2 regions of the Pseudomonas svalbardensis genome follow, and region 1 is predicted to be linked to the other one. Evidence: predicted binding sites of a transcription regulator. Region 1 holds the regulator's gene; the other holds the start of a gene.
What was found. The regulator sigma-54, encoded in region 1, starts transcription at its own class of promoters, with help from an activator protein. The targets are predictions, from matches to a motif close to ANTGGCATNNANNTTGCTNT.
Positions count from the first base shown of each region.

Region 2: the regulator sigma-54 is predicted to act here: its motif matches at 1,278-1,297, upstream of QFX16_RS24730 (pilin).

Region 1 is NZ_CP125619.1:1,009,302-1,014,429, forward strand. Features, by position in the region: gene hpf (ribosome hibernation-promoting factor, HPF/YfiA family) at 1-211, opposite strand, end outside; gene QFX16_RS04370 (RNA polymerase factor sigma-54) at 285-1,778, opposite strand; gene lptB (LPS export ABC transporter ATP-binding protein) at 1,963-2,688, opposite strand; gene lptA (lipopolysaccharide transport periplasmic protein LptA) at 2,688-3,236, opposite strand; gene lptC (LPS export ABC transporter periplasmic protein LptC) at 3,223-3,795, opposite strand; gene QFX16_RS04390 (KdsC family phosphatase) at 3,803-4,327, opposite strand; gene QFX16_RS04395 (KpsF/GutQ family sugar-phosphate isomerase) at 4,327-5,128, opposite strand, start outside.
Region 2 is NZ_CP125619.1:5,360,154-5,365,281, forward strand. Features, by position in the region: gene QFX16_RS24725 (BON domain-containing protein) at 135-488, opposite strand; gene QFX16_RS24730 (pilin) at 800-1,231, opposite strand; gene pilB (type IV-A pilus assembly ATPase PilB) at 1,457-3,157, shown strand; gene QFX16_RS24740 (type II secretion system F family protein) at 3,160-4,377, shown strand; gene QFX16_RS24745 (prepilin peptidase) at 4,379-5,128, shown strand, end outside.

The DNA of each region.
Region 1 (5,128 bases):
ACATATCGGTATGCTCCGCGTTTGCGACCACTTCATTGCCGGGAATATGCAGCGTGGCTTCGATTTTCTGCTTGAGCTTTTCGACCGTCATCGTGACTTGCACGTTGGTGATCTTGTCGAAATGCCTCTCTAATCGTTCGAGTTTTTCGCCGATGTAGGTGCGAAGAGGTTCGGTCACTTCCAGTTGGTGTCCACTGATGTTGACTTGCATACAGCTCTCCTTCGTTGCCAGTGCATAAAGCGGCAGGCAGAAATGCCTGCCACTGGAACGCTGTGGCGTGGCTCTACATCAACCGCTTGCGTTCGCTCGAAGGCGCGATCCCGAGGGATTCGCGGTACTTGGCGACGGTGCGGCGAGCCACCTGAATGCCTTGTGCCTCCAGTAAACCAGCGATCTTGCTGTCACTCAACGGCTTTTTCTGATTTTCCGCGGCAACCAGTTTTTTGATGATCGCGCGGATCGCCGTGGACGAGCATTCACCGCCCTCTGAGGTGCTGACGTGGCTCGAGAAAAAGTATTTCAGTTCATATATACCCCGAGGGGTATGCATGAACTTTTGCGTGGTCACCCGAGAAATCGTCGACTCGTGCATGCCCACCGCTTCGGCGATGTCATGCAGGACCAGCGGTTTCATGGCTTCGTCGCCGTATTCAAGAAAACCGCGCTGATGCTCGACGATCTGAGTGGCTACTTTCATCAGGGTTTCGTTGCGGCTTTGCAGGCTCTTGATGAACCAGCGGGCCTCTTGCAACTGATTGCGCATGAAGGTGTTGTCGGCGCTGGTGTCGGCGCGGCGCACGAAACCGGCGTATTGAGCATTGACCCGCAGGCGCGGCACGGATTCCTGGTTCAGTTCCACCAGCCAGCGCTCGTTGTCCTTGCGTACGATCACGTCGGGAACGACGTATTCGGCTTCGCTGGACTCGATTTGCGAGCCTGGGCGCGGGTTGAGGCTCTGGACCAATTCAATCACTTGGCGCAGTTCATCTTCCTTGAGCTTCATGCGACGCATCAGCTGGCTGTAGTCGCGGCTGCCGAGCAGGTCGATGTAATCGGTGACCAGGCGTTTGGCCTCGACCAGCCAAGGCGTCTTGGCGGACAACTGACGCAATTGCAGCAGCAGGCATTCGCCCAGATTACGGGCGCCGATGCCAGCGGGTTCGAATTGCTGGATGCGGTGCAGGACGGCTTCGATTTCGTCCAGTTCGATGTCCAGTTCCGGATCGAAGGCTTCGAGAATCTCCTCGAGAGTTTCGTCCAGGTAACCCTGATTGTTGATGCAGTCGATCAGGGTCACGGCAATCAGGCGATCAGTGTCGGACATCGGTGCCAGGTTCAGTTGCCACAGCAAGTGGCTTTGCAGGCTTTCGCCGGCCGATGTACGGGTGGTGAAATCCCACTCGTCGTCATCGTTACTCGGCAGGCTGCTGGCGCTGGTCTGGTAGACGTCTTCCCACGCGGTGTCGACGGGCAGTTCGTTGGGAATCCGCTCGTTCCAGTCGCCTTCCTCGAGGTTGTCCACCGTCGGAGCGGTTTCCTGGTAGGAGGGTTCCGAAACATCGGCGTTGGGTGGCTGTTCGGCTTTGTCGGCCAAGGGGTCGGCGTTATCGAAGTCGTCGCCTTCTTCCTGGCGTTCGAGCATCGGATTGGACTCCAGGGCCTCCTGGATTTCCTGTTGCAGGTCCAGGGTCGACAATTGGAGCAGGCGGATGGCCTGTTGCAGCTGCGGTGTCATCGTCAGCTGCTGGCCCATTCTCAAGACTAGCGATGGTTTCATGGCAGGGGCTTAACACCTTATTCGCCGGCGCACATGCGCCATCCACTACAGGGCGCCGGAGCGCCAAACATAAGCAAATTATATGCCCGAAACTGCAGCGTTTGCCTAGAGCGCTGTAACAATAAAAAAATGTTGATTTTTTATCGAGACAAGCGCCCGAGCAACCAGCCAGACACCTCAGTGCTTACAGGCGGAACTCATGGCCCAGATACACTTCCTTGACCAGGTCGTTGGCCAGGATGGTGGCAGAGTCACCTTCGGCGATCAGTTGGCCATCGTTGACGATGTAGGCGGTTTCGCAGATATCCAGGGTTTCACGGACGTTGTGGTCAGTGATCAGCACGCCAATGCCCTTGGCCTTGAGGTGATAGATGATCTGTTTGATATCGCCCACCGAAATCGGGTCCACGCCGGCGAATGGTTCGTCGAGCAGGATGAATTTCGGGTTGGTAGCGAGTGCCCGGGCGATTTCCACGCGGCGGCGTTCACCACCGGACAGACTCATCCCGAGGTTGTCGCGGATGTGGCTGATATGGAATTCCTGCAGCAGGCTTTCCAGCTCTTTGCGACGACCGGCCTTGTCGAGTTCCTTGCGGGTCTCGAGGATCGCCATGATGTTGTCGGCTACCGAGAGTTTGCGGAAGATCGAGGCTTCTTGCGGAAGATAGCCGATACCGGCCTTCGCACGACCGTGCATGGGCTGGTGGCTGACATCCAGGTCGTCAATCAGTACGCGGCCCTGGTCGGCCTGTACCAGGCCGACAATCATGTAAAAGCAGGTGGTCTTGCCGGCGCCGTTGGGACCCAGCAGGCCGACGATCTGACCGCTGTCGATCGACAGGCTGACGTCACGCACGACCTGGCGGCTCTTGTAGCTCTTGGCCAGATGCTGAGCTTTCAGAGTTGCCATTACTGGGCCTTTTGCTCGTCGGTTTTCTTCTTCGGCTGGATCACCATGTCGATGCGCGGACGCGACTCGGTGACCTTGTTGCCCGTCGCGCGACCGGCGCTCGCAAGCTTTTTAACCGTGTCGTAGACGATTTTCTCGCCTTGGGTGACGTTGTTGTCCTTGTCGATGACTTTGGCACGATCGATCAATACGACGCGGTTTTGCGAGGCGTGGTACTGGATGGTCACTCCGTAGCCCTGAACCGGCTTGGTGTCGCCAGCCGTCTGCATCTGCTCGAAGTAGGCCAGATTGCCCACCGAAGTCACCACGTCGATGTCGCCGGCCGGGGTGCGGGTGATGGTTACAGTATTGCCTTTAACAATCATCGAGCCCTGGGTAATGATCACGTCACCTTTATAGGTGGCAATACCATTCTTGTCGTCCAGTTGGGCATCGTCGGCCTGGATGCGGATAGGCTGCTCTTGATCGTTCGGCAGAGCCCAGGCGCTCACGCTTCCCAGTGCTGCGCTCAGACCGAGCAAAATAGGGAGGGTTTTAACGAGCCTCATACTGTCCTCTTACGTTCGATAGCAGGTGTATCCTGCTTTCTTTCAAATACGCTTTCATTCCCTTGCCAGTCGACACACCACCAGCGCCGTCGATTCTAACGGGTTGCTCGGTCTGCGCATATTGCTGATGCGGGAACACTGTCATGCGGGTGGTGGTAATCAGGGTCTTGCGGTTTTTCTCGTCGAAGCGCGTGATGCGCACCGAGTCAATCAGTTCGACCTGAGTTCCGTCGGAATTCACTTCGCCGTGCTCGCTCTGGATATGCCACGGAAACTCGGTGCCGCGGAACATGTTCAGGTCGGGATTGGTCAACAGCGTCACTTCGGTGGCTTTCAGGTGTTCAACCTTGTCGGACGTCATTTCGTATTGCAGTTTGCCGTCAGGCAGGTACTGCACGCTGTGGGCTTTGATCGCGTAATAGTCGATCGCGGTTTCATCGATCTTTGCCACCGGCTGGTCGAGGAAGCGTTCCGGGCTGATGTTCCAGTAGCCGACCGCCGCGAATATCGCTGCGATGCAGCCAAACACCAGGAATTTGCGAATCTTTTTGCTCAGCATAGTTGGCTCACAGGTACGCGGCGTTTGCCGCATCAAGGCGGCCCTGCGCGCGCAGGATCAATTCGCAGAATTCGCGAGCGGCACCCTCGCCACCGCGGGCCTGGGTGATGCCGTGGGCGTGTTCACGGACGAAACTGGCAGCGTTTGCCACCGCCATGCCAAGGCCGACGCGGCGAATCACCGGCAGGTCCGGCAGGTCGTCGCCGAGATAGGCGACTTGCTCATAGCTTAGGTTGAGTTGGGCAAGAAGCTCGTCGAGTACCACCAGTTTGTCTTCGCGCCCCTGGTACACGTGTGGAATGCCGAGGTTCTTCGCTCGTCGTTCGACCACCGGGGTCTTGCGGCCGCTGATGATAGCGGTCTGCACGCCGGCTGCCATCAACATCTTGATGCCTTGGCCGTCGAGGGTGTTGAACGTCTTGAATTCGCTGCCGTCTTCGAGGAAGTACAGGCGTCCGTCGGTCAGTACGCCATCGACGTCAAAAACCGCCAGTTTGATGTTCTTGCCGCGTTGCAGCAGGTCGGTGCTCATCACATTACTCCTGCGCGCAGCAGATCGGACAGGTTGAAGGCGCCGATCGGACGGTCCTCCTTGTCCACCACCACCAGCGCGTTGATTCGATGGTCTTCCATGATTTTCAGAGCCTCGGCCGCGAGCATCTCGGGACGGGCGGTCTTGCCGTGAACGGTCATGACCTCGTCGATGGTCGCGTGATGGATATCGATGGTGCGGTCCAGAGTGCGACGCAAATCGCCGTCGGTGAAGATCCCGGCGAGTTTGCCATCGGGCTCCACAATCGCGGTCATGCCCAGGCCCTTGCGGGTCATTTCCATCAAGGCGTCCTTGAGTAGCGTGCCACGTTGCACCTGGGGCAGTTCTGCGCCGGCGTGCATGACGTTTTCCACTTTCAGCAGCAGGCGTCGGCCAAGCGCGCCACCGGGGTGGGAAAAGGCGAAATCTTCAGCGGTAAAACCGCGGGCTTCCAGTAGCGCAACGGCCAGGGCGTCGCCCATGACCAGCGCGGCAGTGGTCGACGAGGTCGGTGCCAGGTTGAGTGGGCAGGCTTCGTGCTCGACGTGAACGTTGAGGTTGACCTCAGCAGCCTTCGCCAGCGGTGAATCAGGGTTGCCGGTCATGCTGATCAATTGAATGCCCAGGCGCTTGATCAGCGGCAGCAGGGTGACGATTTCATTGGTGGAGCCGGAATTTGACAGCGCCAGGATGATGTCGTCGCGGGTGATCATGCCCATATCGCCGTGGCTGGCTTCGGCCGGGTGCACGAAAAAGGCCGTGGTGCCGGTGCTGGCCAGGGTGGCGGCGATCTTGTTGCCG
Region 2 (5,128 bases), 2.0 Mb from region 1:
AGGCCCCGACACGAATGCCGGGGCCTGTAATGGCCACATCCTTGTGGCCTTTCGCATGAACTCTCCTGAGGCGGCAGACGTATTGCTCGGCCCGTCTGTCGCGCCTTCTCCCAGTCCAGGCGAGAAGTCTTGCCTTACTCGGCTTTCAGGCCGTCAGCGGAGACCGCTTTGACGCCTTTGATTTTCTTGGTGATGGCCACAGCAGTGGTTTTCTGAGCGTCAGTCACCGCAACGGTGGACGACAGGGACACAACGCCTTTGTTGGTTTCGACTTTGATATCGGTACCAGGAATGCCTTTTTCAGTCACCAGGTCACTTTTGACTTTGGTGGTGATCCAAGTATCGGAAACATCCTCTTTCGCTTCAGTGACCTCGCCAGCAGCCAGCATCATAGGTGCTTGAGTGGCTTGGGTTTGAGCAAATGCAGCGTTGGCCATGGTCAGGGTCAGCGCGGTAGCAGTAGCGGCAGCGATAGCGAACTTCTTCATACGAGTAACTCCTGTTTTTCATAAAGTCTGCTGCGTGTCTTGTCAGCAGGGTTACTGGAGATATTGCGAACGTTGTGCCAACTTTGAGACAGTCAATAAATACATATAAATCAACAGCTTACAGAAACACCTGATTTTCGGAATCATGCAAATTGCATGAGTTCGAAATTATGTACATGCAAGTTGCGGGTTTTACCGCAGGCCTAAGGCCATGAATTGTTGGAAGTTTTCTCAATTACTCCAGTTTGCCCCGAACAGCGAACAAAAAAATGCCCCGTCAAACAGACGAGGCATCAGATCAAGCAGCGAGATTACGCGCCGCTGCCGGGACAGCCTTTTGGTGCGAAGTCAGCGTTAACATTGCTGGCACACGTCCAGGCGCCCGCCGTGTTTCCTGACGAGCGAGTCAGTGTGATGGTTTTGCCCAACACCGGTCCTGGGGCATTAACCAGCGTGCAAGTGATCGTGCCCGCACCTGTCGAAGCTGTGCCTGAAGCCGCCAACGTGCAATTGGAGGTCGTCGCCGCCGCGTTACCCGCAACCAAGAGCAATGTAGGGTCGGTGCCTTGGTTGATGGTGTCCTCGAAAGGCACTTTCAACGCGCTGATCTCAGCCAGCCCCGCCGTGACTTTGGCCCGGGCCTGGTACTTTGAATATTGTGGCAAGGCAAACGTCGCCAGAATCCCGATGATCGCCACCACGATCAGCAGTTCGATCAGGGTAAAACCTTTTTGAGTATTCATAGACAAGCTCCATGCATGAGTCGAAATCTCATGATCTGAACTAGCCACAGCACAGCCCATGCCAAGCCCTTCGCCCCCTGTTATAGGGGCACGAGGCCAACACAAAGCGCTTTCCTACCCCCAGAATCCGCACTATCTGACACTTTTTGTCACCTGAGCGGTGCTGGTTTGGTTCCTCCGCTTGACTAGGCTATAAGTCATGAACTGTCTGCGTCCGGTATCCCAATGAATGACATCGCCCTTAGCGGTCTGGCCAAGCAATTGGTCCTGGCCGAGTTGCTCACTGACAAAAGCGCGCAACAGGCGTATCAGCAAGCCCAGCGCAACAAAATCTCCCTGGTCACTTACCTGGTGCAGAACAAACTGGTGAAGAGTCGGCAGGTTGCCGAGATTGCCTCGGAACATTTCGGCATGACGCTGCTTGATCTCAGTTGCCTGGATAAGGAAACACAACCTAAAGGGCTGGTCAGCGAAAAACTGGTCCGTCAGCACCACGCCCTGCCCCTCTGGCGGCGCGGCAACAAGTTGTTCGTGGGCGTTTCCGACCCGACCAATCAGCAAGCCATCAATGACATCCAGTTCAGCACCGGGCTGAATACCGAAGCCATTCTGGTGGAGGACGACAAGCTCAGCGACGCCATCGAAAAATTCTTCGATACCCAAGGCACCGGCCTGGAAGACATGGCCGACGTTGACCTCGATGGCGTGGACATCGAGTCGATCGATGACAACAAACAAGACACCATCGCCGGCCAGGATGCCGATGACGCGCCCGTGGTGCGCTTCGTTCACAAGATGTTGCTGGACGCGATCAAAAGCGGCTCTTCCGACCTGCATTTCGAGCCCTACGAAAAAACCTACCGCGTGCGGATGCGCACCGACGGTATTTTGCGTGAAGTCGCCAAGCCACCGATTCACTTGGCCAATCGCATCGCCGCGCGGCTGAAAGTCATGGCCAGCCTCGACATTTCGGAACGGCGCCGGCCCCAGGACGGGCGGATCAAGATGCGCCTGTCCAAGAGCAAATCCATCGACTTTCGGGTCAATACGCTGCCAACTCTGTGGGGCGAGAAAGTGGTGATCCGGATCCTCGATCCGTCCAGCGCTCAAATGGGCATCGACGCCCTCGGCTACGAGCCCGACCAGAAAGAACTGTACATGGCCGCCCTCAAGCAGCCGCAGGGGATGATTCTGGTGACCGGGCCCACCGGCTCGGGCAAGACCGTATCGCTCTACACCGGGCTGAACATTCTCAACACCGTGGACATCAACATCTCCACCGCCGAAGACCCGGTGGAGATCAACATGGAAGGCATCAACCAAGTCAACGTCAATCCCAAACAGGGAATGGACTTCGCCCAGGCGTTGCGCTCATTTCTGCGACAGGACCCGGACGTGATCATGGTCGGCGAGATCCGCGACCTCGAAACCGCCGAAATAGCCATTAAAGCCGCCCAGACCGGACACCTGGTGCTGTCGACCCTGCACACCAACAGCGCCGCCGAAACCCTGACTCGCCTGCACAACATGGGCATTCCGGGTTTCAACATTGCCACCTCGATCAGCCTGATCATTGCCCAGCGCCTGGCACGCAAGCTGTGCAGCCATTGCAAGAAACCCATCGAGATCCCCCGGGAGGCGTTGCTGAAGGAAGGCTTCCCCGAGGAACGCATCGGCTCATTCACGATCTATGAGCCAGTCGGTTGCGATCACTGCAACAACGGTTACAAAGGGCGAGTAGGGATTTATGAAGTGGTGAAGAACACCCCGGACCTGCAACGGCTGATCATGGCCGAAGGTAACTCACTGGAAATCGACATCCAGATGCGTAAGGACGGCTTCAACGACCTGCGGACGTCGGGCCTGCTCAAGGCCATGCAAGGCATCACCAGCCTTGAAGAAATCAACCGGGTCACCAAGGACTGAATATGGCGGTCAAAGCAGCAAAAATCAGCGTCTACGCCTGGGAAGGCACAGACCGCAAAGGCACCAAAATGACGGGCGAATTGAGCGGTCAAAATCCGGCGTTGATCAAGGCCCAATTGCGCAAGCAGGGCATCAACCCCGGCAAGGTACGCAAGAAGTCCACCTCGATTTTCAACCTGGGCAAGCGCATCAAGGCCCAGGACATCGCTCTGTTCACCCGGCAGATGGCTACCATGATGAAGGCCGGCGTACCGCTGTTGCAGTCCTTCGACATCATCGGTGAAGGCTTTGATAACCCGGCCATGCGCACACTGGTTGACGAGGTGAAACAGGAAGTCGCGGCGGGTAACAGCTTCGCCGCTTCCCTGCGCAAAAAGCCTCAGTATTTCGATGAGCTCTACTGCAACCTGGTCGATGCCGGCGAGCAGGCCGGTGCCCTCGATACCCTGCTGGAGAGAGTGGCGACCTATAAGGAAAAAAGCGAAAGCCTCAAAGCCAAGATCAAAAAAGCCATGACCTACCCACTGGCAGTGGTGTTCGTCGCAATCATTGTGACCGGGATTCTGCTGGTCAAAGTGGTGCCGCAGTTCGAATCGGTGTTCAAAGGGTTTGGTGCCGAATTGCCAGCCTTCACGGTGATGGTCATCGGTCTCTCGGAATTCATGCAGGACTGGTGGTGGGCGATGCTCGGCGTGCTGATCGCGGCCATCTTCGGCGTGCGCCACGCCTTTAAAACGTCGCAAGGCTTTCGGGACCGAATGGACACCTGGCTGCTGAAATTGCCGCTGATTGGCACGCTTATGTACAAGTCCGCCGTGGCCCGTTACGCCCGCACGCTGTCGACTACCTTTGCGGCAGGTGTGCCACTGGTGGAAGCCCTGGATTCGGTGGCTGGCGCTACCGGCAACATCGTGTTCAAGCGTGCGGTGCTGCGCATCAAGCAGGACGTGTCGACCGGTATGCAGCTGAATTTTTCCATGCGCGCCTCCGGTATCTTTCCGAATATGGCGATCCAGATGACCGCGATTGGCGAAGAGTCCGGCGCGCTGGACGATATGCTCGACAAGGTCGCGAGCTTCTATGAGGACGAAGTGGACAACATGGTCGATAACCTCACCAGCCTGATGGAGCCGTTCATCATGGTGGTGCTGGGTGTTATCGTCGGTGGCCTGGTGGTTGCGATGTACCTGCCCATCTTCCAACTCGGCACAGCGATCTGACATGCCCTTGAACGACATTCTGACCCTCCACCCGCTGACCTTCGTGATCGCAGCCATGTTGGTCGGCCTGCTGATCGGCAGCTTTCTCAACGTGGTGGTCTGGCGCCTGCCAAAAATGCTTGACCGCGAATGGCGTGAGGAGGCCCGTGACGTGTTGGGCTTGCCAAGCGAAACACCACTGCCGACTTTCAATCTGCTACTGCCCCATTCCCAGTGCCCACATTGCGGCCATCGAATCCGTGCCTGGGAAAACATTCCGGTACTCAGCTATCTGTTCTTACGGGGTCGATGCTCGAACTGCACGGCAGCCATCAGCAAACGCTACCCGCTGACCGAACTGGCCTGCGGTCTGCTCTCGGCGTTCATCGCCTGGCATTTCGGTTTCGGCTGGCAGGCCTGCATGGCGCTGCTCCTGAGCTGGGGGTTGCTGACGATGAGCCTGATCGACGCCGAGCACCAACTGCTGCCGGATGTGCTGGTGCTGCCGCTGATCTGGCTGGGGCTGATCGTCAACAGCTTTGGGCTTTTCGTGTCCTTGCATGAAGCGTTGTGGGGTGCGGTGGCCGGCTACATGGCGCTGTGGTCAGTGTTCTGGCTGTTCAAGCTGATCACCGGCAAGGACGGCATGGGCCACGGTGATTTCAAGCTGTTAGCGATGTTCGGCGCCTGGGGGGGCTGGCAGATCTTGCCTCTGACCATCCTGTTATCGTCGATGGTGGGCGCCGTTGTCGGCGTGATATTGCTGCGTTTG